3 regions of the Rugamonas sp. FW305-51 genome follow, and region 2 is predicted to be linked to each of the others. Evidence: predicted binding sites of a transcription regulator. Region 2 holds the regulator's gene; each other region holds the start of a gene.
What was found. Region 2 encodes sigma-54, which starts transcription at its own class of promoters, with help from an activator protein. Its sites were predicted from a motif close to TGGCANGNAANCTGCTTT; they were not measured.
Positions count from the first base shown of each region.

Region 1: glnA (type I glutamate--ammonia ligase) is a predicted target of sigma-54. The motif match lies at 1,136-1,153, and genes of this name have one in related genera.
Region 3: AC3WOS_RS14530 (CmpA/NrtA family ABC transporter substrate-binding protein) is a predicted target of sigma-54. The motif match lies at 989-1,006, and genes of this name have one in related genera.

Region 1 is NZ_JBYSZG010000054.1:17,756-20,021, reverse strand. It holds gene glnA (type I glutamate--ammonia ligase) at 1-1,034, opposite strand, end outside; gene AC3WOS_RS25000 (rhodanese-like domain-containing protein) at 1,407-1,865, shown strand; gene AC3WOS_RS24995 (TAXI family TRAP transporter solute-binding subunit) at 1,876-2,266, opposite strand, start outside.
Region 2 is NZ_JBYSZG010000041.1:23,013-25,278, reverse strand. It holds gene lptB (LPS export ABC transporter ATP-binding protein) at 1-170, shown strand, start outside; gene AC3WOS_RS22465 (RNA polymerase factor sigma-54) at 188-1,663, shown strand; gene hpf (ribosome hibernation-promoting factor, HPF/YfiA family) at 1,738-2,094, shown strand; gene AC3WOS_RS22455 (threo-3-hydroxy-L-aspartate ammonia-lyase) at 2,210-2,266, opposite strand, start outside.
Region 3 is NZ_JBYSZG010000018.1:79,774-82,039, forward strand. It holds gene AC3WOS_RS14525 (LysR family transcriptional regulator) at 1-849, shown strand, start outside; gene AC3WOS_RS14530 (CmpA/NrtA family ABC transporter substrate-binding protein) at 1,061-2,266, shown strand, end outside.

The sequences.
Region 1 (2,266 bases), on a different contig from region 2:
GAAGCGGAACGGTTGCGGGCCGAGTAGGCCAGCTTGACCGGGGCTTCGTAGCCTGGCACCAGGCGCTTGTACGAGTTGGTGCCTGGGTTGGTGATGGCGTTCAGGGCCTTGGCGTGCTTGATGATACCGCCGATGTAGTACAGCGCGGTGTCGGACAGGCCGGCATAGCCGTCGCCGGCGAACAGGTTCTTGCCGTCTTTCCAGATCGACTGGTGCACGTGCATGCCCGAGCCGTTGTCGCCCACGATAGGCTTAGGCATGAAGGTGGCGGTCTTGCCGTAGCTGTGGGCCACGTTCCATACCACGTACTTCAGGTTCTGGGTCCAGTCGGCGCGCTCGACCAGGGTCGAGAACTTGGTGCCGATTTCGTTCTGGCCGGCGCCGGCCACTTCGTGGTGGTGCACTTCGACCGGGATGCCCATCGATTCGAGGATCAGGCACATTTCCGAACGCATGTCCTGGAAGCTGTCGACCGGTGGCACTGGGAAGTAGCCGCCCTTGACCGCTGGACGGTGGCCGCTGTTGCCGCCTTCGATTTCCTTGTCGGTGCTCCACGATGCTTCGTCGGAATCGATCTTGACGAAGCAGCCGGACATGTCGATCTTCCAGCGCACGCTGTCGAAGATGAAGAATTCTGGCTCGGGACCGAAGTAGGCGGTGTCGCCCAGGCCCGACGATTTCAGGTAGGCTTCAGCGCGCTTGGCGATGGAGCGTGGGTCACGGTCGTAGCCCTTGCCGTCCGACGGTTCGATCACGTCGCACTGCATGAACAGGGTGGTTTCTTCCATGAACGGGTCGATGTTGGCCGTGTTAGGGTCCGGCAGCAGAATCATGTCGGACGCTTCGATGCCCTTCCAGCCGGCGATCGAGGAACCGTCAAACGCGTGGCCGGACTCGAACTTGTCCATGTCGAAGTGCGACACAGGCACGGTCACGTGCTGTTCTTTACCACGGGTATCGGCAAAACGAAAATCAACGAACTTGACTTCGTTGTCTTTTACCATTTTCAAGACTTCTGCGGCTGTCATTGCCATGCGTATCTCCTAAAGGGAATGTGTGGGTGAGCCGACCAACTGTGCGTGCGCGGATGCTCTGCGCGTCCCCGTGTAAGTGCGACCGAAACTCATCACGGGTTTAAGCACTATCCGTGCCAGCTCAAAAATCATAACCATCTGCCAGAACCAACTTGGAACTTGCCGGCAAATGATTCTAAAATCGTTCGGCCAGCCAAATCAGTCCGGTTTGCGCTAGCGCAAGACTGCTCCATTATGGTGCGATTTTGCGAAATTGCACCGATTTTGTGCATTTTTGAAAAAACAGGAAAAAATGCCTTCTTTTGGTGCGTGCGCGCAGCACGGACGGTCAGGGCATCTATAATAAACTTAATATCCTTTCTGGAACATGACATGAGCGAAGTAGATGCAATCCTGGCCCTGGCCCGCGCCCGCAGCAAGGACTGGCCCTATGCCGGCGCCGTCAACCCGCAGGAAGCGTGGGAACTGTTGCAGGCCGATCCCCGCATCAAGCTGATCGACGTGCGCACCAATGCCGAGCGTGACTGGGTGGGCCGGGTGGCGATCCCGGAGACCCAACATGGTGCGGTCCAGTGGTCCACCTATCCGGGCGGCGTGGCCAACCATGAGTTCATCGAACAGCTGAACGGCCAGGCCCGCAAGGACCAGGTACTGTTGTTTTTATGCCGCTCCGGCGTCCGTTCGCGCCACGCGGCCAAGCTGGCCACCGAGCATGGTTATCAGCATTGCTACGACGTGCTGGAAGGCTTCGAAGGCGACAAGGACGACGCCGGCCACCGCAAGAACATCAACGGCTGGTGCCGGGCCGGCCTGCCGTGGCTGGGCGCCTGACCCCGCTTTTCTAGACCGGCACGGTCGCCGGCGCCACCGGCGCCGCCTCGCTCAGCAGGCCAAGCACCCGTTCGCGCACGAAGTTGATATGGCTGCGCAAACCGTACAAGCCATCCGCAAACGATAGCGGGATGGAAATCTGGTTCACCATTTCCTCGATTTCATTGAGCCGCACCAGCTGGGCCGCGTAGATTTCCATGCGCTGCGCGCCCAGCACCTGGGCTTCCTCCAGCGCCTGTTCCACCGTGCGCAGCTGGCCATACCAGCGGTACACGCGCGAGCGGATGCGCCACACGTACAGCGGCGGCACCACCTTCGACAGCGGCAGGATCAGCGCGCCCAGGCCCAGCACCAGCACCCACATGCGGTCGAAGAAGTTGGCCAGCCAGAAGCTCATGTAG
Region 2 (2,266 bases):
GCGGCATCGGCGTGCTGATCACCGATCACAATGTGCGCGAGACGCTGGGCATCTGCGACCGCGCGTATATCATCAACCAGGGCACGGTATTGGCGTCAGGCCGGCCAGACGACATCATCGCCAACGAATCGGTGCGTCGCGTGTATCTGGGTGAACACTTCCGTATGTAAGGTATGTAAGTAAAGCCATGAAACAGTCATTGCAACTGCGCACTTCGCAGCACCTCGCGCTGACCCCGCAACTGCAGCAATCGATACGCCTGCTGCAGTTGTCCACGCTGGAGTTGCACCAGGAATTGGAACAGCTGCTGACCGACAATCCGCTGCTGGAGCGGCTCGACGATCCGCTCGACCATTCCGTGCGGCTGCTGGCCGACGGCGCCATCAGCCAGCAAAGCGCGCCGGCCGAGGCGCCGCCCGAAGGCCCGCCCGGCCAGCAGCAGGATGCGCCCGCGCCGGCCGAGGCCGAGCCGTTCGAGGGCGCCGACGGCGACGCCGCGCCCGAGGGCGACATGGACTGGAGCGACGCCGGGCGCAGCAAGACGCCCGACGACGAGGACTCCCGGCCCCAGCTCGAAGCAAACCACTGCACCCTGCGCGAACACCTGATGGAGCAGATGCGGGTGACGGTGCTGGAAATGCGCGACCGGGCGCTGGTGGAAATCATCATCGACGCGCTCGACGAAAACGGCTACCTGGAAGAACCGCTGGAAGAAATCCTGGCCCGCCTGCCGGCAGAACTGGACATCGAGCCCGAGGAGCTGCAGACGGCCTTGTCGTTATTGCAAAGTTTCGACCCCGTGGGCGTGGGCGCCCGCAACGCCTCCGAGTGCCTGGCGCTGCAGATCAAGCGCATGCCGCACGTGCCGCTGGTGACGCGCCGCATGGCGCTGGCCATCGTGGAACAGCACCTGGCCTGGTTCGCCCAGCGCGACTTCAACAAGCTCAAGAAGGCCATGCAGTGCGACGACGAGGACTTGCGCGAAGCGCAGGCCGTGATCCGCCAGTGCAATCCGCACCCGGGCGCCGCGTTTGCCTCGGACGTGTCGGACTACGTGGTGCCGGACGTGATCGTCAAGAAGGCCCGCAACGGCTGGCAGGTCACCTTGAACAACGACGTCATGCCGCGCCTGCGGGTCAACGCCATGTACGCCAACCTGCTCAAGCAGGGCAAGGGCGAGGGCGCCATGGGGGCCCAGCTGCAGGAAGCGAAATGGCTGATCAAGAACATGCGCCAGCGCTTCGACACCATCCTGCGCGTGGCGCAAGCCATAGTGGAACGGCAAAAGAATTTTTTCTCGCACGGCGCCGTTGCCATGAGGCCCCTTGTGTTGCGTGAAATTGCTGATACACTGGGACTACACGAGAGTACTATTTCTCGGGTAACAACTCAGAAGTATATGCTGACCCCGCATGGCATGTTTGAGTTGAAATATTTCTTTGGCAGCCATGTCGCCACCGAAGCGGGGGGAGAAGCATCATCGACGGCGATACGTGCACTGATCGTGCAATTGACAGGAGCAGAAGACCCTAAAAATCCTTTATCCGACAGTAAGATTGCGGACATGCTGGGAGAACAAGGCATGGTGATTGCGCGACGAACTGTTGCCAAATATCGCGAAGCATTAAAGATCCCGCCAGTCAGTCTCCGCAAGTCTTTGTAGTTATCTGGTTCCTGCGCGCCCGGCCTGAAAGGGCAGCGCACTGACCGTAAGCGACATCATCTTTAGGAGTGTGTATGAATCTCACCATCAGTGGACATCATCTCGAAGTGACCCCAGCCATTCGCGAATATGTGCAGAACAAGCTGGAGCGCATCAAACGCCACTTCGATCAAGTGATTGATATTGCTGTCATCCTGACCGTAGATAACCTCACCGAGAAAGAGAAGCGCCAGAAGGCAGAGATCAATTTGCGCATGTCCGGCAAGACCGTGTATGTGGAGAGCCTGTCGCAAGACCTGTACGCCGCCATCGACACCCTGATCGACAAGCTTGATCGTCAGGTCATGAAATACAAATCCAAAGTTCAGGAACACGGCCACGATGCGATCAAGCATCTGCCGGACACCTTCGAACCCGCCGCCACCGCATAAGACGGTCCCGGCTTGAGAAAACAAAGGGCGCATCTGGCGCCCTTTTTTGCGGCCCTACGTCGCGTACTTTTCGTCTAAACCGTATAAATGGTATAAACCGTATGCGTGCTGGGGGTCAGTTCTGCGGCGCGCTGCGCGCCATGCACTCGGCGAACAGCGCCATATCGATATT
Region 3 (2,266 bases), on a different contig from region 2:
ACGCCGCAGGCCGTCAGCAAGGCCGTGCGCCAGCTCGAGCAGCACCTGGGCGTGCGCCTGTTCCACCGCACCACGCGCAGCCTGAGCCTGACGGAGGAGGGCGCACGCCTGTACGAGCTGGCCAGCCCCGGCCTGCGCCTGCTGGACGAGGCGCTGGACCAGGTCCGCAACAGCCGGCAGGATGTCGATGGCCTGATCCGCGTGGCCGCGCCCACCTCGATCGGCAGCATGGTGCTGGCGCCGTTGCTGGCCCAGTTCCAGCAGCGCTACCCGCGCGTGCATTTCGACCTGCTGCTGGAAGACCAGTTCACGGACCTGGTGCAGGCCAGGATCGACGTCGGCATCCGCGCCGGCAGCCCGCCGGAACGTAACCTGGTGGCGCGCCGGCTGGGGGCGGTCCATCTGCTGATGTGCGCCGCGCCGCGCTACCTTGAGCAGCATGGCGCGCCCCGCCATGCCGACGACTTGCGCCAGCACCGCTGCACCGGCTACCGCCAGGCCAACACGGGCCGCATGATGCCGTGGGAGCTGCACGGCGACGGCGGCACGGTCTACCTGGACGTGCCGGCCGTGGCCAGCTTCAACACGGTGGAGAGCGAACTGGCGGCCGTGCGGGCCGGCGTGGGCATCGGCCAGATGCCGGCCTACCTGGCGCAGCACGAGCTGGCCAGCGGCGCGCTGGTGCATGTGCTGCCGCAACTGGATACGTCCAACGCCGGCGTGTTCATGTACTACCAGCAGCGCACCCAGATGCCGCTGCGGGTGCGCCACTTCATCGACTTCCTGTCCAGCGCCGCGCCGCCATTCTTCGCGCCGCCGCAGCCCAAGCCCGGCCGTCGCCGCCGCTGACGGCGGCCTGCGCCCGGCGCCGGTTGCTGTCGCGCGTTCCTTTTTGGTGCGCCGCACAATATCAGTGCCGCGCCGTCCATCGTGGCGCGGGCGCGCACCGCCGCGGCCCGCGTTTGTCTCCGGTTTGTGCGCTTTTCGCTGGCACAGCACTTGCTGATATCCCATGCAGGGCGGCCAGCCGGCCGGCCCATGGACCAGGCATGAGGATACGATGACTAGCGATACCCGCATCAAGCTGACCCGACGTAATCTGCTCAAGGCTGGCGTTGCGGCCACGGCCCTGAGCGGCCTGTCCACCCGCGGCGTGTGGGCCGCCGGTTCCGACAAGCCGGAAAAGGAAGAAGTGAAGGTCGGTTTCATTCCGCTCACCGACTGCGCTTCGGTGGTGATGGCGTCCGTGCTGGGCTTCGACAAGAAGTACGGCATCAAGATTGTGCTGAGCAAGGAGTCGTCCTGGCCCGGCGTGCGCGACAAGCTGGTGAACGGCGAACTGGACGCGGCCCATGTGCTGTATGGCCTGATCTACGGCGTGCAGCTGGGCGCGGGCGGCCCGAAGAAGGACATGGCGGTGCTGATGAACCTGAACCACAACGGCCAGGCCATCACGCTGTCGAAGAAGGTGGCCGACAAGGGCGGTGTGGACGGCCCCTCGCTGGCCAAGCTGATGCGCAGCGATCCGCGCGAATATTCGTTCGCCCAGACCTTCCCCACCGGCACCCACGCCATGTGGCTGTACTACTGGCTGGCCGCGCACGGCATCAATCCGATGAAGGACGCCAAGGTGATCACCGTGCCGCCGCCGCAGATGGTGGCCAATATGCGGATCGGGAACATGGACGGCTTTTGCGTGGGCGAGCCGTGGAACCACCGCGCCATTGCCGACGGCGTGGGCATCACGGCCATCACCACCCAGGACATCTGGCGCGACCATCCGGAAAAGGTGCTGGGCACCAGCGCCGAATGGGTGGCCAAGCACCCCAACACGGCGCGCGCGCTGACGGCGGCCGTGCTCGACGCCGGACGCTGGATCGACGCGTCGCTGTCGAACAAGCAGAAGATGGCCGAAACCATCGCCGACAAATCCTACGTCAACACCTCGGTTGACGTGATCAACCAGCGCATCCTGGGCCGCTATCAGAATGGCCTGGGCAAGACCTGGGACGATCCGAATTACATGAAGTTCTTCAACGACGGCAGCGTGAACTTCCCCTACCTGTCGGACGGCATGTGGTTCCTCACGCAGCAGAAGCGCTGGGGCCTGCTCAAGGGCGAACCCGATTACCTGGCCGTGGCCAACCAGGTCAGCCGCATCGACGTCTACAAGGATGCCGCCGCCATGGCCAAGGTCAGCCTGCCCAAGTCGCCGCTACGCAGCGCCAAGCTGTTGGACGGCACGGTGTGGGATGGCAAGAACCCC